4 regions of the Clostridium sp. CTA-5 genome follow, and region 1 is predicted to be linked to each of the others. Evidence: riboswitches for the same ligand, from Rfam matches in the RefSeq annotation. Region 1 holds a riboswitch; each other region holds the start of a gene.
The links. Region 1 has a riboswitch for thiamine pyrophosphate ahead of thiT (energy-coupled thiamine transporter ThiT). Riboswitches for the same ligand answer to the same signal wherever they lie in the genome.
Positions count from the first base shown of each region.

Region 2: another riboswitch for thiamine pyrophosphate. It lies ahead of ACYUET_RS00475 (thiamine-binding protein); the one in region 1 lies ahead of thiT (energy-coupled thiamine transporter ThiT).
Region 3: another riboswitch for thiamine pyrophosphate. It lies ahead of ACYUET_RS04410 (HAD family hydrolase); the one in region 1 lies ahead of thiT (energy-coupled thiamine transporter ThiT).
Region 4: another riboswitch for thiamine pyrophosphate. It lies ahead of thiW (energy coupling factor transporter S component ThiW); the one in region 1 lies ahead of thiT (energy-coupled thiamine transporter ThiT).

Region 1 is NZ_BAAAAT010000008.1:104,430-110,315, forward strand. It holds gene ACYUET_RS14420 (hypothetical protein) at 1-15, shown strand, start outside; gene ACYUET_RS14425 (prolipoprotein diacylglyceryl transferase) at 109-876, shown strand; gene ACYUET_RS14430 (hypothetical protein) at 869-1,702, shown strand; gene ACYUET_RS14435 (Mrp/NBP35 family ATP-binding protein) at 1,718-2,560, shown strand; gene ACYUET_RS14440 (ferredoxin) at 2,696-2,884, shown strand; gene thiT (energy-coupled thiamine transporter ThiT) at 2,940-3,614, opposite strand; TPP riboswitch at 3,729-3,828, opposite strand; gene ACYUET_RS14450 (hypothetical protein) at 3,850-4,056, opposite strand; gene ACYUET_RS14455 (PadR family transcriptional regulator) at 4,219-4,671, opposite strand; gene ACYUET_RS14460 (DegV family protein) at 4,673-5,521, opposite strand; gene ACYUET_RS14465 (anaerobic ribonucleoside triphosphate reductase) at 5,850-5,886, shown strand, end outside.
Region 2 is NZ_BAAAAT010000001.1:114,061-119,946, reverse strand. It holds gene ACYUET_RS00500 (HAD family hydrolase) at 1-509, opposite strand, end outside; gene ACYUET_RS00495 (ROK family protein) at 536-1,567, opposite strand; gene ACYUET_RS00490 (ABC transporter ATP-binding protein) at 2,155-2,883, opposite strand; gene ACYUET_RS00485 (ABC transporter substrate-binding protein) at 2,864-3,868, opposite strand; gene ACYUET_RS00480 (ABC transporter permease) at 3,923-4,687, opposite strand; gene ACYUET_RS00475 (thiamine-binding protein) at 4,659-4,949, opposite strand; TPP riboswitch at 5,287-5,395, opposite strand; gene ACYUET_RS00470 (TatD family hydrolase) at 5,687-5,886, opposite strand, start outside.
Region 3 is NZ_BAAAAT010000001.1:956,959-962,844, reverse strand. It holds gene queE (putative 7-carboxy-7-deazaguanine synthase QueE) at 1-480, shown strand, start outside; gene folE (GTP cyclohydrolase I FolE) at 482-1,072, shown strand; gene queC (7-cyano-7-deazaguanine synthase QueC) at 1,221-1,880, shown strand; gene ACYUET_RS04425 (hypothetical protein) at 2,118-2,678, shown strand; gene ACYUET_RS04420 (cytochrome b5 domain-containing protein) at 2,802-3,359, shown strand; gene ACYUET_RS04415 (GNAT family N-acetyltransferase) at 3,650-4,153, shown strand; TPP riboswitch at 4,301-4,399, shown strand; gene ACYUET_RS04410 (HAD family hydrolase) at 4,478-5,179, shown strand; gene ACYUET_RS04405 (hypothetical protein) at 5,321-5,725, shown strand.
Region 4 is NZ_BAAAAT010000002.1:122,919-128,804, reverse strand. It holds gene ACYUET_RS05915 (FAD:protein FMN transferase) at 1-559, shown strand, start outside; gene ACYUET_RS05910 (FMN-binding protein) at 629-1,849, shown strand; TPP riboswitch at 1,944-2,054, shown strand; gene thiW (energy coupling factor transporter S component ThiW) at 2,519-3,037, shown strand; gene thiD (bifunctional hydroxymethylpyrimidine kinase/phosphomethylpyrimidine kinase) at 3,165-3,971, shown strand; gene thiC (phosphomethylpyrimidine synthase ThiC) at 4,357-5,673, shown strand; gene thiM (hydroxyethylthiazole kinase) at 5,676-5,886, shown strand, end outside.

The sequences.
Region 1 (5,886 bases):
ATCAAGGTTAAATAAGGTTTGCCATTAATAAACATTAGTATTATAATTTAAATATCAAGGAGAAGCTTAATGCTTCTCCTTGATATTTAATACTATAAGGAGATATTTATGAAGATATTTTTATTTGAATTTTTGGGAATACAAGTAAAAAGCTATGGATTAATGATTGCTATAGGGATATTAGTATCAGTTTCTTTACTTTTAAAAAAAGCAAAAAGTAAAGGATATAATGAAGATTCATTATTAAATCTAATAATTCTAGCTATAATATCAGGCGTATTAGGTGGAAAATTACTATTTATTTTAACCGAATTTAGAAGTATCTTAGATAATCCTAGTATTCTTATGAATTTTGGTTATGGATTTGTTATTTATGGAGCAATAATACTAGGCGCTCTAAGTATTATTTTATATTGTAGAAGAAAAAGATGGAGTGTTTTAGATATTATGGATTTAACAGTGCCAGGACTTGCGATTGCACAAGGATTTGGACGTATTGGATGCTTTTTAGCAGGATGTTGTTATGGTGCAGAAACCAATCTTCCTATAGGTGTTGAGTTTCCAGTAAATTCACTTGCGCCAAGTGGAGTACATTTACATCCTACTCAACTTTATTCTTCAGCCTTTGACTTTTTATTAGGTTTTTTTCTTTTATATTATTCAAGCAAAGAAAGAAAATCTGGTAAAATACTTTCAGTATACTTGATAATTTATAGTATAGGAAGATTTATGATAGAATTTTTAAGAAATGATCCAAGAGGAAATGTTGGAATGTTATCAACATCACAGTTTATAGCTATTTTTACTTTAGTTTTAGGAGTTTATTTCTTTAATTTTCATAAGTTTTTTAAGGGAGAGAAGAAAAGTTTTGAATAAAAATAGAATTTTAATAATTTTAATATTAAGTTTAACCATTACGTGTTTATCTGGATGTGCAACTTATGATAAAGTGGCAGTTAAAATGGGATTAAAAAATAATTATTTTGAATATATAAATCAAAATAAGGTAGATAAAATTATAATACAAAGTGCTAGAGATACTGGTTTTAGATTCATAATTACTGACACTAATGCTATAAATGATATGTATAAGTTATTATCAAATGGTAAACAAGTATCTGAAAGAAGTTCACTTGATCCAGATTATTATTTTGAAATATGTATTGGTGATGAAGTTAAAAAATATGAATATATAGTTGCAGCAAATGAAAAAGGAAAAGGTAACTTTTTTAATGATGATGTATGTTTTTCAATATCTAAGCGTTTAGATGATATAATAACTCAAAATCTTTCTTTTGTAAGAAAACCTAGAGATTTTCAATATGTATATTATGAATCTATTTTAGCAGTACTTAAATCAAATAAAGATGAATTAAATCAATCTAATAATAAGATAGGAATAGATACATCAGGAGATATAGACTGTTTAAAGTATATGTTTTCAACAGATTTACAGAGCTTTGAAAAAAATATTAATAAGGTTTTGTCTAGTACTAGTTTAGTTAAAAATAATAGTGAAGATTTTGATACAATAATTAAAGTTAAGAACAGAGGATATAATAGTACAATTTTTAAAACTATGATAACTGTTGATAACAAAAAAGATAAATCTTTTAATACATATTATGTATCAGCAGAATACAACTTTAAAAATTGGGATATCAATATAGGAGAACCAAACAAAATGCCAGAAGATTGGTAAAAGGAGGATGAATCAATGGGGAGTTGTGATACTTGTCCAAGTAAAGGTACATGTGGATCTAGCGGAAGTGAATGTAATAGCACTTGCTCAAAGACATTACCTAGATATGGGAAAATTAAAAACATAATTGGAGTAATTAGTGGTAAAGGTGGAGTAGGTAAATCTACTGTTACAGGTATAATGGCGACTACTTTAGCGAAAAAAGGATATAAAGTTGGAGTGTTGGATGCTGATATTACAGGACCATCTATGCCAAGATTTTTTGGAATAAATGATAAAAGAGCAATGATAATACCATTAGAAAATGATATGGTTAGATTTGATCCAGTAGAAACAAATACTGGAATAAAGGTTATTTCTATGAATCTTTTAACAGCTGTTGAGGATCAACCAGTTATATGGAGAGGACCAGTTATAACAGGAGTATTAAACCAAATGTTTGTGGAAACTAACTGGGGAGAGTTGGATTATTTACTTATAGATATGCCACCTGGTACAGGTGATATAGCATTAACAGTAATGCAAGAATTCCCTGTCAGTGAAGTTGTAGTTGTTTCAACACCTCAAGACATGGTATCAATGATTGTAAAGAAATTAGTTATAATGGCTGAAAAGATTGGTATTAAGATTAAAGGTGTAGTTGAAAATATGGCATACATTAATTGTCCAGATTGTGATAAGAAAATAAGAGTATTTAGTAAGAAATCATCAGAGGAACATGCTGAATATTTAGGATTGCCATTAATAGGAGAATTACCTATTAATACTGATTTAACAGAAGCATTAGAAAATGGAAAAGCAGAAGAATATGTAAAAGATAATGATTTATATTCTTTAATATTTGAAGGACTATATTAAGTATATTCTAGACCAGTATTCGCATTTATTTTGCATTATACTGGTCTATTATTTTATTTCATGTATCATAATATACATAATTCAATCTCCTTAGGAAATACTATTAATGTAATTTTTAATGGAAGGGTGAGTTTATTGAAAGTTAAAGTGGATAAAGATACTTGCATAGGATGTGGATTATGTCCATCAATATGTCCTGAATGTTTTGATATGGAGGATGATGGAAAAGCTGGAACAATAGTTAATGATGTACCAAAAGATGCTGAAGATAGTGCAAAGGAAGCAGAAGTTAGTTGTCCAGTTAATGCTATTTTAGCAGAATAATATCTAAAAAAATTAGAACTATCATCATATTGATAGCTCTAATTTTTTAGCCATTTTATGTTGTTAAATGCTCATTGGAAACAGATATTATTCTACTTATAGGTAGTATGCTTATAATAACTAAACATATTAAACCCTCTATACCTATTATTGGGCCATTTATAGATAAAGAATATAAAGCTGGAGACACTCCTTCTGGAGCATAAGAACCGAAGAATGCAACACCAGAAATAAAATGACACATAAATCTAGTTAAAATAGCAAGAGTTACTCCAATGTATTTTTTATTTTTGAAAAATCCAGCTAGTCCTAAAGATAAAAAAGGTAATGGGAAATCAAATAAAACTTGTACAGGATGGAGTATATATGGATCCATTAAGAAAGTTATTATGCCATAAAGAAATCCAGTTAAAAACCCAATTTCAGGACCATACATAAAAGCAATTAGCAATATTGGAATCATACTACCGAATGTTATGCTTCCTCCTTGAGGAAAGTGATATATTCTAAGCATTTTTAATATAGTAGCTAGTGCTAATGCTATACCTATTCTAGCAATTAATTGAGGGGTAAAATTTATTTTTTTCACTTTGGCTAATACTATAAGAATGATAACGAATCCTATTAATGTAGCAATAGATAATGGATTTGAAAGAATGGTGTGTACATTTTTAGGCAAATTTTGATATAGATTAATGAATTGATTTGCCCAATCATTAAAAATTTTCATAAAAAAAACCTCCTTAATAGTGCTTAGGAGATTATTAACCAATTAAGTATAAAATCTATCGTTATTTATAAAATTTTAAATAACGTACCTTACTATTTAAAAAAGTAAGATTAATATATAAAGATTACACTTCCCTACGCCAGAATTAACTGGATCAGGTTTTAAGGGTTTATGAAATATCAAATCTCAGCACAAGGCTCCCCTAGCACATTCTAAATATATTCTAAAGATTGTCTTATAAATAGTCAACTAAGTTATATATGTTATATTTGTTGCTTTTATTAGCATGCGAGATATAGTTTGATGAAACCGTACTTAATTGAATTTTTTGTCCATTTTTTGTATTATCTGATATATTATTACATGGGACTATTGTATTAAAATCATTTAATCCAACTATAACATCTTCTTTAAATGTTGAATCTATAATAAAACCTTTCATTTTTAACACCATCCTTATAAATGTATTTTTTACTTTGATGTAAATAAATATACATAATTAAAAATGATTTTTATTTTATGAAAGAGTTATAATATAATTCAAATAAAAAAATAATAGACTAGTATATTTGCATACTTGAACTATTATTTTTTATTTATTAAATTAATAAATATCATTATATATTATTTTAAATACTTCTAATGATTCTTCAATTTTTGGTTTTAAAAGTTTTTTCTTATTTTCATATTCGACTTTACCTTTTGGAGTCAAATGATATATCTTTTGAAATTTTTTTTCAGGATCATCCCAGACACCTAATATTAATTGTTCTTTTTCTAATTTTTTAAGTAGAGGATATATACCTCCAGTACTTGGTATCCATTTACCATTAGTTCTTATACCTATTTGAGTTGATATTTCATTACCGTTAGTAGGCTTTAATGATAAAATATATAAAACATATATAGGCAATAAACCTTTAGTAAATACTTGACCGACAGCATCTTTTTCCTTTTTAACTTTTTTTAATTCAGAAACTTTATTTTTATATTCTTCATAAAGCCGCTTTTCTTCAGCACGTATATCTTTTATATTATAAAAGTCAAAATTAGACATTTTAATCTACCTTTTCAACAATAAATCCGAAAAGTCCTGGACCAGTATGTACTCCAAGGGCAGGGCCTATACTATAACCTAGTTGGCAGTCTACTACATTGTCTAAGCTTTTAATAGTTTCAAATAGAGATTTCGCATCTTCAATTGCATTTCCATCCATAATCCAAAATTTACACTTGTTATTTTCAGTATAAGATTTAGCTATTTTTAACAGTTTAGATAAAGCTTGTTTTTTGCCTCTAGCTTTAGAATAAGTTTGAAAACAGCCTTCTTTGTCTATTGTTATAACAGGTTTTAAATTTAAAACCTCTGCAATAGTTCCAGCAACTCTACCTATTCTACCACCTTTTTTTAGGTATTCTAATGTATCTATAGTAAAGAAAATATCTGTATTATCAGAAATGGTTGGAATTATGTTTATTATTTCATCGAAAGATTTGCCTTGTTCAATAAGTTTTGCAGTTTCAAGAACCACAACTCCTTCGGCCATACTTAATGATTTCGAATCATACACAAATGTAGTAATTTCATCAAAATTTTCACATGCTAATCTTATGGAATTATAAGTGCCAGAAAACTCACTTGATAAAGTTATTATAATAGCATGAGTATAACCATCTCTAACAGCTTCATCAAGAATGTTAGTAAGTCTTTCGATACTTGGTAATGATGTCTTTGGAATTTCTGTAGGAAGTTTTTCATAAAGAAATTCTGGAGTTATTTCTAATTTATCATCATACTCCTTATCAGAGAAAATAATTCTAAATGGTAATAATTTTATATTATATTTTTCTAAAATCTCATCGCTTAAATCACAAGCACTATCAGTAATTAATGCTATTTTATTCATTAAATAAATCCTCCTAAAATCATTGTATAATTAATTATATCATTATTGATAACTATATCAATAGTGATATAGTTATCAATAATGATAATATGTTTTTCTATAATATATATTATTAAATAAATTTTAAATAATATTACTTATAATAAGTCAAATTGCCTATGGCTATAAAAATTAACTAAATATAGAGATAATAAGATATATTAGTTAATAATTAAAATATATTACTAATAAAATAAAAAATTAAAGGCATTGCTAAGGCATATTTAATAAAGTATAATAATACAGGATTAATAAAGATACTATATATTGTGTTATGGAGGTAAGCAAAATGCTATATGTTGTAAAAAGAGATGGAAGAAAGGTAA
Region 2 (5,886 bases), on a different contig from region 1:
GAAGCACAATCCATATCATACTTAGTATCTCCTATATATATGGCCTCTGATTTATTAACATTTGATAACTCAATAAACTTTAAAATTGGATCTGGATTAGGTTTGTGTTTTTTTGTATCATCTGCACAAATTACTAAATCAAAATGATTATTTAAACCAAATGGTTCAAAATCATTTATATACTCAACTTTACTTTTTGAAGTAACTATTCCCATCTTTACATTTCTATTGCTTAATTCTTCTAAAGTATCTTTAAAACCTTCAAAAACTTTTATAGTATGAAAATATTCTTTTAAGTATTCATTCCACTTATTATTTACTTCATCAATATTATATATTCCCAATTGATTTAATGCTGCCTCTCCTGGAATTCCTAATGCAAATCTAAGTTCTTCGGTATCTACCTTTTTATTTAATTCCTCTAAAACTACTTTTTGAAGTGATGAAAGAACAGCTAACTCAGTATCTAAAATAGTTCCATCAATGTCAAATATAATATACTTATACATATTTTCTACCCCCATTTAAATTTTATCTATAAATTTTTTACCAATTTTATATTGTTATCTATTAAATTTAATAACATTTTATTAATTCCTTTAAAAGAAATGTCGATATCATCCTTAGCTATACATATTTCTGTTTTAATATTATTTTCTTTATAATTTTTCTTAATTTCTTCAATTAAATTGTATCTAAAGTCGTTTCCTCCTAACACTATTAATGAAGGATTAATTATAAAATTAATTGCTGATATTATATTTACTACTATCTCTATATACTCTTTATCATTTGGTTTGTTTTTCAATAATTCATTTACTTGTTGATTTCCAAATTTTATAAATCCAATCTCTCCAGCAAAATTATCTTTTCCTTTTACTAATTTGTTATTAATTATTATTCCTGCTCCAGCTCCTAATTTATTAAAATTAATGTATACCATATTTAAACATTCTTTTGCATTGCTTTTTTGATTATTTACATATTCATCTAAGAATCCTAAAGCAGCTGAATTTAAATCATTTTCTAAAAATACAGGTATATTATATTTTTCTTGAATATGTCTATTTATATCTATTTCCTTTAACTCTGAAAATGTTCTTCCAGACAAATATCCATTCTTACTAATAACCCCCGGCACACATATTCCTATTGCTTTTATATCTTTATTGTTTTTTATAAAACTATCAATTAAATCATCTATAATAACCTTATCTAAAAGTTCATTCGTTTCAATTTTATTGCTTTCTATAATATTACCTATACTATTTACTAAGTTATATATTAAATATTCTCCATTTATAATTATCGACAATACATAGCTTTTATTTTTATTTAGTGAATACCTTTCAGCTCTTCTTCCACCACTTGACTTATCTAATCCTATATTTATTATGTCATTACTACTTTGTAATTCTGATAATAACTTTCCAACTGTAGTTTGACTAATACCAGTTCCTTTAACAATTTCTGTTCTACTTGCACTCCGGTTATTTCTTATAAATTCTAATATTAATGAAATGTTTACTCTTTTTAATTCTTTTGGTTTACCAGATATTTTACTCATGTACATTCCACGCTTTCAAAACTTTTTAAATAAACTTTTTAAAGTTTATGTTTAAAGTATACCGTAAAAAATTAATAAATACAATATATTAATTTTTTATACAGCAAATTTTTCAAACATATGTATAAAATACAACCGATAACTTTTAGTTCGTTAGTTTTTATTTCTTTAACTTAAAACAAAATTGTAATTTAACTTAAAACAAAATTGTAATTTAATTTATTACAATCTATTGAATAATATAATTTAAAAAAATAAAGAATGAACTATTTTAAATGCATAAACATTATTTTTAAATAGTTCATTCTTTATTACATAGATGTGTTTTAAAATAGTGTGAATATTATAGTATAAGGGCGAACTGGCATTGGAATTTACTTTTTAGAACTCTTAATGAAGTTTTGTCCAATTAATTGCTTGTCAACAATCTTTGATTGGGAGCATGCATTAATTGGACTAAACTTTATTTTAGAGTTCTTAAAGTAAATTCTTCTGTCCATGAGCTTTATACTATAATATTCACATTCACTTAAAACATCACCTTCCTTTATAAATATATTTAAACTTAATTTTATTAAAAACAATTTTTAAGATTTCATTAAATTTAACACTTCTTTTTTTATTTTTATAAATTTATCATCTGTTACAATATCTTCTTCTCTAATTCCACCTAGATTAACATTAATTTCTCCCCTTATTACTGCTGGTTTTTGAGAAATTACATATATTCTATTTGAAAGAAATATAGCCTCTTCTATATCATGTGTTATAAATAATATTGTAGTCTTCATTTCTCTAATTAAATCTAAAAGCCACTTTTGCATTTTCTTTCTAGTTATTGAATCTAGTGCTGCAAATGGTTCATCTAACAACATTATATCTTTTGACGTCAAATAGGTTTTTAACAAATTTGCTCTTTGCTTCATTCCTCCGGATAATTGAGTTGGATATTTATATTCAAAACCTTTAAGACCAAATATATCAATATATTTTAATACTATTTCTCTAGCATCTTTCTTATTAGAGCCTTTAAATATAAGTGGTATTCCTATGTTATCTATTACCTTCTTCCAAGGGACCATCATATCTTTTTGATACATGTAGCTAGCATTGCCATTAACAACTATATCTCCACTATCCTCATTTATTATTTTAGTAATAATATTAAAAATAGTACTTTTTCCACTTCCTGATGGCCCTACAATTGAAATAAGCTCACCTTCTCTTACATTAAATGTTATATCTTTTAATATTTCTAACTCACCAAAGCTTTTTTTAACCTTTGCAAGTTCTATTTTATTTTGGTAAGAATTCATTTGTATAAGCCTCACTTGCTTTCATATCCTTAGTAATAATTCCATTATCTAAAAGGAATTTTGTGTAATTATCCCAAACACTATCCTTCATTTCACCCCATTTTTTTGCATCAGCCTTATATTCTTTAGCTAGGAATTTCATACTATCTATTGCTAAATTTTCATCAATTTCTGGCACTTTTGAAACTAATAATTTTGCACTTTCTTCTGGATTTGATATACATTCTTCATATCCTTTTGATGTAGCCGTTAAAAATTTCTTAACCAATTCTGGGTTATTATTAATCTGATCTTCTGTAGTTGCTATAATTGGAGTATAGTAGTTTAATGATTCATCTAATTCTCTAAGTGGTATATAATTTATATCAAAGTTTCTTTCCTTAGCTTCTATATTAGTCCATCCTTCAAAAACCCACTCAAAATCTATATTATTCTTTGTAGCTATAAAGAAATCTTCTGTACCTGCATCTACTTTCTTAAGTTTTGAAAAATCAGCTCCCCCTTTTTCCATTACAGTCTTTAAAATTGCTTCTTCACTAGGACTTCCCCATCCACCATATACTTTTCCTTCAAAATCTTTTACTGTTTTTATTCCCTTTTCTTTTGGTGATGCAAATCCTGATGTGTTATTTTGAATAATTGTAGCAATAGCTTTAACTGGTAATTGAATATCTGAAGTTCTAGCAAACGTTAAATCTTCTTGATAACTTATAGCAAAATCTGCTTTTCCAGCTGAAATTAATTGTAAAGCTGCACCTTCTGAGGGTTGAATGATTTCAACATCTAATCCTTGTTCCTTATAATATCCTTTCTCCTGAGCTACATAAATACCTGTATGATTTGTATTAGGTGTATAATCTAAAATTAACTTAACCTTTTGTAGACCTTCTTCCTTTGCACTCTTTTTAGTTGAATTGCATCCAACTAATCCAGTAGAAATTAATAATGCTGACATTGCTAATGCTAGTAATCTCCTCTTTTTCATAAATAGTCCTCCTTAAGTCTTAACTTATTTATTTTTACATGATTTAAATAATATCTAACCTTCTACTCTTTTCCATGGTGTAAATTTTCTTTCAATAAATGTAACTAAAATAAATATCCCCATACTAATTGCAACAATTACAATTATCGCTGCAAACATCTTATCTAATGCATATGAGCTTCTAGCTCTCGTCATATATACGCCAAGTCCTCTATCCCCTCCAAGCCATTCTCCAATTACCGCACCCATAATACTATAAGTTGCTGCAATTCTCATTCCAGAAAAAAAGCTTAGAATTCCATAAGGAAGTTTTAAGTGTAAAAACACCTTTAATTTTGATGCACCCATCAATTTAAAATGATTTATAAAATCGTTATCTACAGAATTTAATCCATCTGATATACTAATAACAATTGGGAAAAAGCATACTAATACTACAACTATTATTTTAGGTAAAGTTCCAAATCCAAACCAAATTATAAATAGTGGAGCTAATGCAATTATTGGTATGGTTTGTGATATCACAAATATCGGATAAAGAGTTCTTCTTATTAGTGGAATCATATCCATAAATATTGCTAAAATTAATGCTGATATTATAGCTAAAATAAATCCTACTATACCCTCATATATTGTAATTAATATATGAGGAAACATTATACTAAAATCGTTTATAAGAACCTTAATAATATCGCTTGGAGCTGGCATAATATATTTTTGAATTCCACCTAACAAAATAATTATTTCCCACAATATTAAAAGTCCAATAACAAAACTTAATGGTATTAACTTATCCCCTATATTTTTTAATCTTTTCATCAATTGTTACGCCCTCTTTTTTATAGTCAATCTTTACAATAGAAGCTACTCTAGATGCTCCCTCTTCTACACAAATTTCTTGTGCTCTTTTTACAATTTGAAGAAGAAAGTCTAACTCCCCTTCCATTGTTGTCTCCATCGGACCTACTTCATATTTTACCCCTGTTGATTGAATGTATTCTATAACCTTATCCACTACTGGATAGGTCATCTCATCTGGTACCTTTGGTATTACTTGTAAGCTCACATTACATACTGTCATATTAATCCTCCTAATTTTTAAACTATATTTTAAAACAAAATTATAATTTAAGTTATTTATTTTTTAATATAATTTCCTAAAGAATAAAAAAATCGCTAAGGCGACTGTGGAGCCGTCGATTTTTTTTACGCATCTGCCTTTTCGAACGTATGTGAGAAAAATCTGGCAGGCGAATATATTTTCTTTTTATTCTTTAGGTTTTATTTCTTAATCCTTAAGCAAAAATATAATCTAAGTTATTCACAGATTTAAAAAATATAATTTCCTAAAGAATAAAAAAAGCATAAAATCATCTAATCCAGACAATTTTATGCTTGTGGTTACTAATTTAATATTATACTTAAATAATACAGTCTCCCTACGTTGACATTATCCAAATCAGGTTATGGGTCGAAATTTCAAATAATTTCCTCTCAGATAGTTTACTAACTCCCCAGCTGTTATTATGTTATTATAAGTTAACTATATATTTTTTTTCCTATTGTGTCAATATAATTAATACTTTTTATTAATTAGTCTATACTATAATCTAATTAGGCGCCTGAAATAAAATAATAGCCTAAAGATAGTTTGTATATTCTATGTCAGACAAGAAAACAAACTCAGTTAATAGCGAGCTATTGGCTAAATTTGTTACTGCAGTATTACACAAAATAGACGAGTATACAGGTCTATTATTTTTTTCAATGTTACTTATATTTAAATAACTGCTAATACCTTAAAACATATCTTTTAATCTAAAGTTCTGTTAATCTAAAAAAATTCTTCTCTATAATTTTTGATAATTCTTCAATTGGAATTTTTTTTATTTTAGATACACTTTTCATAACATCAATTATTACTTTTGGATATCCATATTCTCCATTTACCCATTCTAAAGCTGTTGGTCCATCAGTTTCTACAAGTAATCTGTCTATTGGAATTTTAATTAACACTT
Region 3 (5,886 bases), on a different contig from region 1:
AAATCAACAAAAGTTAGAAATATAACTTTAACTGGAGGAGAACCTCTTCTTCAAGAAGGAATATTAGAGCTGTTAGAACTATTATCTAAAGATAATAAACTTCATGTAGAGATAGAAACTAATGGAAGTGTATTAATAGATAAGTTTTCAACTATGGAAAATCTACCAAGTTTCACGATGGATTATAAACTTCCTTCAAGTAATATGGAAGATAAAATGAATTTAGAAAATTTTAAGTATTTAACTGATAAAGATACAGTGAAATTTGTATCAGGTAGTATTGAAGATTTAAAAAAAGCAAAACATATAATTGATACTTATAATCTTGTAGACAAAACTAGTGTATATATTAGTCCTGTGTTCGGGAAAATTAATATGAATGACATAGTAGAATTTATGAAAGAAAACAATATGAATAAAGTTAATTTACAAATACAACTTCATAAAGTTATATGGGAACCAAGTAAGAGAGGTGTATAAAATGGAGATTGATGTAAAAGCGATTGAGGAACATATAAGAGGAATTTTAATAGCTTTAGGAGATAATCCTGATAGAGAGGGATTAAAAGATACTCCTAAACGTGTAGCTAAAATGTATGAAGAGATTTTTCAAGGAATGTGTTATAGCAATGATCAAATTGCAGCTATGTTTAACACTACCTTTGAAGATGATTTACTTATAAAAGAAAATAATAATGATATAGTTTTTATCAAAGATATAGAAATATTCAGTCATTGTGAACATCATTTGGCACTTATGTATAATATGAAAGTTGCAATAGCTTATATACCTAATAAAAAAGTCATTGGGTTAAGTAAAATAGCAAGAATAGCTGATATGGTAGGACGTAGATTGCAACTTCAAGAAAGAATAGGAACTGATATAGCTGAAATACTTCAAAAAGTAACTGAATCAGAAGATTTAGCAGTTATCATAGAAGGAGAACATGGTTGTATGACTACTAGAGGTATACAAAAACCAGGTGCTAGAACAATATCAACTACTTTAAGAGGAAGATTTAATACTGATCCAATCTTAAATAATAAATTAATGATGCTTTATAGACAATAAAAATGTATTTTAAGTAAATGTTGATATTGTAGTATAAACAAAGTTATTACCTTTATACCACAATATTAACACTATTTTAGAATATGTTTAATAATATAAATAACTGTAGTTAAGATTAAACTACAAATTAAGGACGGTGTAATAATAAATGAATAAAGAAAAAGCAGTAGTAGTATTTAGTGGTGGTCAAGATAGTACAACTTGTTTATTTTGGGCTAAAAAGAGATTTAAAGAAGTTATAGCAGTTTCTTTTGATTATAATCAAAAACATAAGTTAGAATTAGAATGTGCAAGAGATATATGTAAAAAGTATGGTGTAGAACATCATATTTTAGATTTAAACTTATTAAATCAATTAGCACCTAATTCATTAACTAGACAAGATATAAATGTTGATAAAGATGCTCCTAAGGATGGGGTCCCTAATTCATTTGTAGATGGTAGAAATATGCTATTTTTAACTTTTGTAGCAGTATTTGCAAAACAAAGAGAAATAAACACTATTATAACAGGAGTATCTCAAAGTGACTTTAGTGGATATCCAGATTGCAGAGACGTATTTATAAAATCTTTAAATGTTACATTAAATTTAGCTATGGATTATCAATTTGAAATTCTTACTCCATTAATGTGGATTAATAAAGCAGAAACTTGGAAGATGGCAGACGATTTAGGAGCACTTAAAATAGTTAAAGAAGAAACACTAACTTGTTATAATGGAATAATAGGTAATGGTTGTGGAGAATGTCCAGCTTGTAAATTAAGAAAAAATGGTTATTTAGAATTCAAAAAAGAATATTTAAAATAATCTTTAAGTGAGTCTTTCTATATCTAGCATAAGACTTATGGAAAGAGGAATTTACTTTAAGCGTTCTAAAAATAAAGTTTAGTCAAATTAATACAGGTTTAAAACATAAAAGAATTTATTATAAACACTTTCTTTAATATAGAAGGTGTTTTTATTTTAATAAATTATTTATAGGATAATAATGTAATATAATTAATCTAGAAAATAATTTAAATGAAAATAAGAGGCACGTTAATTATGAAAAAAATTAGTGATTTTTTATTAAAAATAGCAACTATAAAAAATGTAATAATAACTATAACTATTACAGCAATATATACAATTTTTGTTTTTAACAAGTTAATAGCTAAGTTTGGACAAGTAACTAATGGTACTAAACTAATAGATATCTATGTTGGACTTAAAAGTGATGAAGCTTATAAAATTATTTCAAGTTATGGTGACAAAGGAATAGAGTATTATAATATTGTGCAATTAGGAGATGTTATTTTTCCTATTTTAGCGGGATTTACATTCTGTATAACAATAGCTTTATTAATAAAAAAATTATTTAATGGAGAAAAATTTAAATATTTATGCATTTTACCTTTATTTACTGTAACTCTATTTGATTATTTGGAAAACATAGGAGTTTTTATTATGCTAAGAAGATTTCCAAGTTCTTTAAATGGAATTACAGAATTAACAAGCTTTTTTAGTGCACTTAAATTTTTATCTTATGGAGTAAATTCAATAATTATAATAGTTTTAGTATCAATATACTTAAAAAGGTTAAAACCTATAATTAAAAATATTTAATATTAAGATTAAAATTATATTATAATAATATACGAAATATATGGAATTATTTTCATTAATAGTTATTTGCTTAGTAGTTTTATACTATATTAATTATAGATAAAAAATATTTAAGGAGTATATATGTCTGTATATTTTGATGTAGAAACTATTAGAGAGCTCATAAAAGATAATTATAGAGAACAAAGAGAATTTACATTAGAAGAATTAGCACAATACAATGGGAAAAATGGTAATCCTGCATATGTGGCAATAGAAGGTATAGTTTATGATGTGAGTGGAAAATCAGTTTGGGATAATGGAGAACATTTTGGTCTTACAGCAGGAAAAGATTTAACAGAACAATTTAAATCATGTCATGGAATGCCTAAATTTTTAAGTACTTTACCTAAAGTTGGAATACTTAAAAAAAATAATAGAATAAGTAGAAGTGAAATGAAAGATAAGTCTAAATTGACACCTGATGATTGGGTTAGATATATTACCCCATTAGTTAATCGGGAATTAGCAGAAGCTAAAGCAGGAATTAATCCTGAACATTTATACCAAGAATTTATTCTAGCAGGTGTGCTTGTGGGACTAGGAAAAGATCCACAAGAAGCTATTGAGCAGGTTGAAGAATGGGAAAAGACAGGAGTATCACAGCTTTTGGCGCAAAGTAAGATGAATAGATTTTATTAAAATTATCACTTAAGTTAATAAATACTTAAGAAAATAAAGATTTGTATTTTAAAAGTTCTGAGAGAATGTTATATTAATAATTGTTTTAATATACAAAAGAAACATTCTAGTAGGAACTTTAAAATATAGATTAAAGACACAATTATATTTATAATAAATATAATTATAAGAAAACAAATAATATCTTAATGAAAAGCTTATTTATTAAATTTGATTATTTAAATATAAATAATCAAAAAATTATAGAAATAAAGTTTAAGAATATAAAGATATTAAAAAAGGAGTATTAAATGGAATTTAGAAAATCAGTAGAATCAGATGCTAATAGTATAATTAATATTATTAAACAGGCACAAGAATATTTTAGTAAAAAGGGAATTAATCAGTGGCAAAATAACTATCCTAATATTGAAACAATAAGAAATGATATTTCTAATAAGAATAGTTATATTTTGATAAAAGATAATAATATTATTGGAACTGCAATGCTTTCCTTTGATGGAGAAAAGACTTATGAAAATATTTATGATGGAGAGTGGGTAAGTGATAATAAATATGCAGTTGTTCATAGAATTGCTATTGATAATAATTATAAAGGTTTAGGTATAGCAAAGTTAATTATAGAAAATATCGAAAAAATTTGTTTAAATAAAAATATACATAGTATCAGAATAGATACACATAAAGATAACATATCTATGCAAACAATGCTTAAGAAGAATGGATTTAAGTATTGTGGGATAATTTATTTAGAAGATAAAAGTGAGAGAATAGCTTTTGAAAAAATAATATAACTTAAAATAATAGTACATAAACAGTAGAAAGAAATCAATATTTTGTATTAGTGAAAAACGGGATATATAGAAATAGGGATATTACTATACATATTATATTATGAATGATATAATATATGCAGATATTGGAATAAAATTTAAATAGTGAATTATTTGCGGGGGGACTGTAAAAAGTTGAGAAGGATAAAACCTGACCCTTTGAACCTGTTAGCTAATACTGACGTAGGGAGCAAATCATCTACCGATGTATTTGATTTTAGTGCTTGCTATTATAAGTAAGCGCTTTTTTGTTATATAAAAATTTAAAAGGAGGATAAATTTTTAATGGGGGTTTTTACAAGTACAGCAGAAAAAAATTATAAGAGAGATATTATGAAAATAAACTTTAGAGCAGCAATTTTTGACTTGGATGGAACTTTACTAGATTCTATGGACATATGGGAGAAGATTGATATAGATTTTCTCTCAAAAAGGGGATTAAAAGTTCCGGATGGATATATAAATGAGATATGTGCTCGCAATTTTAAAGAAGCAGCTCAGTATACTATTAAATTATTTAATTTAGATGAAAAAGAAGAGGATATTATAAAAGAGTGGGAAAACATGGCGATACATGAATATAGTCATAATATTAAATTAAAACAGTATGCAAAAGAATATCTTTTACATTTAAAAGATAAAGGGATTAAGTTAGCAGTAGCTACAGGATTGCCACGAAAATTATATGAACCTGCTTTAAAAAATAATGGAATTTTCGAATTGTTTGACGTTTTTTGTTCTACAGATGAGATTGGCAGAGGTAAAGAATATCCAGATATTTTTCTATTAACAATCAAAAAATTAAATTTGTCTGCTGATAAATGTATTTTATTTGAAGATGTTTTACAAGGAATTGTTAATTCAAAAAAAGTTGGAATAACTGTTTATGGTATTTATGATAAGTATTCTGTTAAATATAGGAAAGAGATACTAGAAATAGCTGATGGGTATTTAAGTGATTTTACAAATGCACCTATTCCATATTAGTTGATTTTAATAGGAAAACATAACAGTAAATAATTCAAAGTAATAACAAAGTTAGAAATTTTACATAGTATAAAATTATTTTATTATCAAATAATATTAACTGCATATTAAAATTAATTGTACAAAAGAAAGGAGAAACTTATGAGACATAATAAAGTATTAGCGATTACACTACTATTTTTAATGTTTTTCAGTATGCCAGCTTTTGCTTTTGGTGAAAAAGAGAAAGATGTCCTTTTTATGGGTGAAGTTCAAGAAGTACAAAAGGTTGAAAAGGATAATATTTTAAGAGTGAGAGTTAAAGGATATATTAAAGGGGGTAAGGTTTATAAAGAAGAGGTTATTGGTATTGTTGGTGAAAACACAATGCTTATGCCCGATGAATGCTTTAATATGAAAAAGAATAATAAATATGAAAAAGTTAATCCTAAGGAACTTAAAATTGAAAAAGGCGATACTGTTTTTATGGTACTTAATGAAGCTATGACTAAATCTATTCCTCCTCAAGCAGGAGTAAAATTAATACAAATAACAAGTCAAAAATAGAATGAATTTTTACAAACTTTATTCAAAGTTAGGATTTAAAATTAAAAAATAGAACTCCTTTTGTTATATTAATTAACAATGGAGTTCTATTTTGTTTTTTAGATAAATTTAAAGAATAAACTGATTTAAAGTTTTAATAATATGATTATATAACTTTAATT
Region 4 (5,886 bases), on a different contig from region 1:
TAGCCATTCAGTAATGTTAAAACATAAAAATCAATCATTAGATGTTGGAGGAATAGCAAAAGGATTTGCAGCAGATGAAGTTAGAAATATATTTTATAAATATGATATTAAAAGTGCTTTAATTGATTTAGGAGGAAACATATTTGCCTTAGGATTAAAAGAAGATGGATCAAATTGGAAAGTAGGAATTCAAAACCCAATTAAAACTAGAGGAGAACATATAGGACTATTAAATGTAAAAAATAAATCAGTAGTGACTTCAGGAAATTATGAAAGATATTTTATGGAAGATGGAAAGAAGTTTCATCACATAATTGACCCAAAAACAGGTTATCCATCAGAAAGTGAGATAATAAGTGCAACAATAATATCGGATAACTCTATTGATGGTGATGGATTATCAACTGGTATATATATTCTTGGAATTAATAAAGCAATAAGTATTATAGAATCAATGCAAGGTATAGATGGGATATTAGTAACAGCAGATAAAAAAATATATATAACTTCAGGTATTAAAGACGATTTTATTTTAACGGATAACGAATTTTCAATTTAACTAAATAAAGAGAATTAAATTGATTAAAAACCAAAGATAAGTTTATAGTGAACTTAGGGGGAAGAGAGTATGAAAAGAGTGAAAGTATCACAAACTTTTAGACATATAGTACAACTGATAATGTTTTTATTGTTACCAGGATTATATGCAATGACTCTTGGTGAATTGAAAATAGTTTATAAAATGATTCTTAGTGGAAATTTTAATTTTATTCAATCACTGCCAAATTTAATAGAGATTTCATCAGCTATATTATTAACGATATTAATAGGAAGATGGTTTTGTGGGTGGTTGTGTGCTTTTGGAGCTTATAATGATTTAATATTTTTTATATCTAAAAAATTATTTAAAGTAAATTTTAGAGTAGATGAAAAAGTTGATTCAATATTAAAATATGTAAAGTATTTAGTATTAGTATTTATAGGAATTGTTTCTTGGACAATGGGAAGTAATATTTTACAAAGTACAAGTCCTTGGGATGCCTTTGGAGAAATAACTAATATATCTGGTGTTCTATCTACATTACTTATTGGATTTATACTTTTAATTTTAATTACAATAGGAGCAGCTTTTATTGAAAGATTTTTCTGTAGATATTTATGTCCATTAGGTGCTGTATTCTCAATATGTTCTAGGATTGGAATAGTAAAAATTAATAAGCCTAAAGAAGCATGTGGAAAGTGTAGAGCTTGTACACTTAAATGTTCAATGGGAATAAAACTTTATGAGATGGAGTCTGTTAAAGGCGGAGAATGTATAAATTGTTTAAAATGTACTGATGTATGTCCTAGAAGTAATGCCAATGTAAATATACTTGAAAAAGATTTAGATTCTAAAATGGCTAGTACTATAGCACTGGCAACGATGGTAGGAGTCTATGGAGCTACATCTTTTGCCGGAAGTCATTTAAATAATTCTAATTTAGATATAAATAATAAATCAGTTTCAGAAAATGAAAATAAAAATGGGGTTTCACAAAATAATAATGTGTCACAAAATCCCAATAAGGCTTCACAAGAATATAAAGATGGAACATATATAGGAACCGGAAAAGGATTCAAAGGAGGAACAACTAAAATTTCAGTTACAATACAGAGTGGGAAAATAGCCCAAATAGAAACTTTATCATATGGAGATACACCTAACTATTATGACAGAGCTTCGAAATCTATAATAAATAACATAGTTTCTAAACAGTCAACATCAGTAGATACAGTTTCAGGAGCTACTTATAGTTCTAAAGGGATTATTCAAGCGGTAACTAATGCTTTAAGTCAAGCAAAAGCTTAAAATTTATAATTAGTTCTATAGTAATAATATATTTATTACTTGACGGATAAGAATTAAAGGTATAAGCTTTAAATTGTAAAAGATAATTTAATAATTTTATAACTAGGGGAGCTAATATTTTAGCTGAGATTGGAAAGATTGATTTCCTGGACTCTTATAACCTGATTTGGTTAATACCAACGTAGGGAAGTACACTAAATAATGCGTAGTATATTTATGTAGCCCTTGGGCTACATTTTTTTTATTCCAAAATAAGTAATTAGTTAAAGTTATGTTTTAAAACTGTGTTGATATTGTAGTATAAAGCTCATGGACAGAGGAATTTACTTTAAGAACTCTAAAATAAAGCTTAGTCCAATTAATGCATGTTCCCAATCAAAGATTGCTGACAAGCAATTAATTGTACAAATCTTCATTAAGAGTTCTAAAAAGCAAATTCAAATGCTACTTCGCCCTTATACTAGAATATCAACATTCACTTAAAATATAGAATTAATTAAAAATTTAGTGCAGTTTCATTACGTTAGGCATATGAAAGTAAAATAATAGATCAAAGATGTGCAGTATATTTTGATGATGAAGTATGTAGCAAAATATAAAAGTATACTGGTTTATTATTTTTTTGAATGTACATTAAATAAAAAATGAAAGGAGGACTAAAAAAATATTATGAATGAAAAAAGTAAGACACAAAAAATTGCATTAAGTGGAATTTTGATAGCAATAGCAACTTTTTTCGGAACATTTTCAATTCCAATAGGAGTAGCAAAAATATCACCAATTCAACACTTTGTAAATGTAATTGGAGCAATAGTTTTAGGTCCAATTTATGCTTTAACAAATGCATTTATTGCATCATTAATAAGAAATATTTTAGGTACAGGTAGTTTATTAGCATTCCCAGGAAGTATGATAGGTGCATTTTTAGCAGGAGTTCTTTATAAAAAATTTAGGAAAAAATTCATAGCTGCAATTGGTGAAGTAATAGGTACAGGAATATTAGGTGCTTTAATAGCTTATCCAATAGCAGCGGTACTTTTAGGAAAAGAAGTAGCAGTATTTGTATATGTTATACCATTTACTTTTAGTTGTAGTGTAGGAGCAATTATTGCTTATGTATTTTTAAAAATTCCTGTCATAGAAAAATATTTAATGACTAATGAAAATATAAAATCACAAAGTATTTAGAAAAAAAGTTGTATTTTCAAATAATGTTTATATGTCAGTAAAAAATAAATTTTAATTACAGATGATCATTATACCTTATAAGAACAACATTTATTTAAAAGATAGATTAGAAAGAAGAGGAGAAAAAATGTTTAGAGCACTTACAATTGCAGGTTCTGATAGTTGTGGAGGAGCTGGTATTCAGGCAGACTTAAAAGCATTTTCAGCTAATGGAGTTTATGGCATGAGTGTTATAACAGCAATAACAGCTCAAAATACAATGGGTGTTTTTGGAATTCAAGATATAAGCCCAGAAATGATTAGATCACAAATGGATGTGATTTTTGAAGATATTAGAGTTGATGCCATAAAAATAGGAATGGTATCTAAAATTGAATCTATAAAAGCTATATCAAGTTCATTAAGAAAAAAGAAGAAACTACCATTAATTGTTTTAGATCCAGTTATGATTTCTAAAAGTGGATTTAATTTATTGTCAAAGGATGCTAAGGATACTTTAGTTAAAGAATTATTTCCATTGGCTACCCTAATAACACCTAATTTACCAGAAGCAGAAGAAATTTTAGGAATAAAAATAAAAACTCTAGAAGATATGAAAAAAGCATCAAAAAAGCTTAAGGAGTTTGGTCCAAAATATGTTCTTATTAAAGGTGGACATTTAAAAAATGAAGCAACAGATTTATTGTTTGATGGTGAAAATTTTATTTTTTTACCACAAGAAAGAATAAATGTAAAGCATACTCATGGAACAGGATGCACACTATCATCTACAATAGCTGCTAATTTGGCTAAAGGGATGACGATTGAGGAGGCAGTTAAAGAAGGTAAAAGATACACAACATGTGCAATAGAACATGGATTTGAACTTGGAAGAGGTGTTGGGCCTACTAATCATTTTTATGAACTTTATAAAAGAGCTGGAATAATAGAGTAACTTTTAAATTAATGCTATATTCTAAGGGAATGTTGATATTGTAGTATAAAGCTCATGAACAGAGGAATTTACTTTAAGAACTCTAAAATAAAGCTTAGTCCAATTAATGCGTGTTCCCAATCACAGATTGATGACAAGCAATTAATTGGACAAATCTTCATTAAGAGTTCTAAAAAGCAAATTCCAATGCCAGTTCGCCCTTATACTACAATATCAACACTGTTTTAAAATATAGCCTAAATTAAAGTAAAATTCAAGAATAAAAAAATCATTAAGAATGTGGATGTAGCAAATTTTTTCATAATATACCTTTTTGGATATCTGTGAGAAAAATATGCTAAACAAATATATTTTATAAATTTTAATATTAACGGAGGAATAGACGATGAATTATAAGACTCAAATGGAAGCAGCAAAAAAAGGGATAGTTACTAAAGAAATGAAGATGGTAGCTTCTAAGGAAAATATTTCAGAAGAAAAATTAATTAAACTTGTAGCAGAAGGAAAGATAGTTATACCAGCTAATGTTAATCATAAATCACTTAGTCCAGAGGGGATTGGAGACGGACTTAGAACTAAGGTAAACGTAAACTTAGGTATTTCAGGAGATTCAATTGATTACTGTAGAGAAATGGAAAAGGTAAAATTAGCAATTGATTTTGGTGCTGAAGCTATAATGGATTTAAGTAATTATGGAAAGACTCAAGAATTTAGAACAAAATTAATAGAAAAATCTCCAGCTATGATTGGTACAGTTCCAATGTATGATGCAGTTGGATATCTTGAAAAAGATCTTTTAGATATAAAAGCAGAAGATTTTCTTAATGTAGTTAGACAACATGCAAAACAAGGTGTAGATTTTGTAACTATTCACGCTGGAATTAATAAAAGAACAATTTCTTTATTTAAAGAAGATAAAAGAAGGATGAATATTGTATCTAGAGGCGGATCTTTATTATTTGCATGGATGGAAATGACAGGAAATGAAAATCCATTCTACGAATATTATGATGAGTTATTAGAAATACTTAGAGAATATGATGTAACAATAAGTCTTGGAGATGCTATGAGACCAGGATGCCTTGATGATTCAACAGATGCAGGACAAGTTGCAGAGCTTATAGAGTTAGGGCTTCTAACAAAAAGAGCATGGGAAAAAGATGTACAAGTTATGATTGAAGGTCCAGGCCACATGGCAATGAATGAAATTGCAGCCAATATGCAAATCGAAAAGAGATTATGTCATGGAGCACCTTTTTATGTACTTGGACCATTAGTTACTGATATAGCTCCAGGATATGACCATATTACTTCAGCTATTGGTGGAGCTATTGCAGCAACACATGGAGCAAATTTCCTTTGTTATGTAACTCCAGCTGAACATTTAAGGCTTCCAGATTTATCTGATGTTAGAGAGGGGATTATTGCATCAAAGATTGCAGCACATGCAGCAGATATAGCTAATGGACTTCCTGGTGCAAGAGATAGAGATAATAAAATGGCGGATGCTCGTCAAAAACTTGATTGGGAAGAAATGTTTAAGATTGCTATTGATGGAGAAAAAGCTAAGGAATATTTTGAAAGTGTTCCACCAGAAGATAAGCATAGTTGTTCTATGTGTGGAAAAATGTGTGCAGTAAGAACTACAAATAGAATATTAAATGGTGAAAAAGTTGAACTTTTACAAAATGAGGTTAAATAATTATGAGCAAGGAAATAGTTAAAAAAGTTTGTGAATTATTAAAAGATGTTAGAAATCAAAAACCTCTTGTACATAATATAACAAATTATGTTACAGTTAATGATTGTGCTAATATACTGCTTGCAATGGGAGCATCACCAATTATGGCTGATGACATTAAAGAGTCAGCAGATATTACTAAAATTTCAGATGCACTTGTAATAAATATAGGGA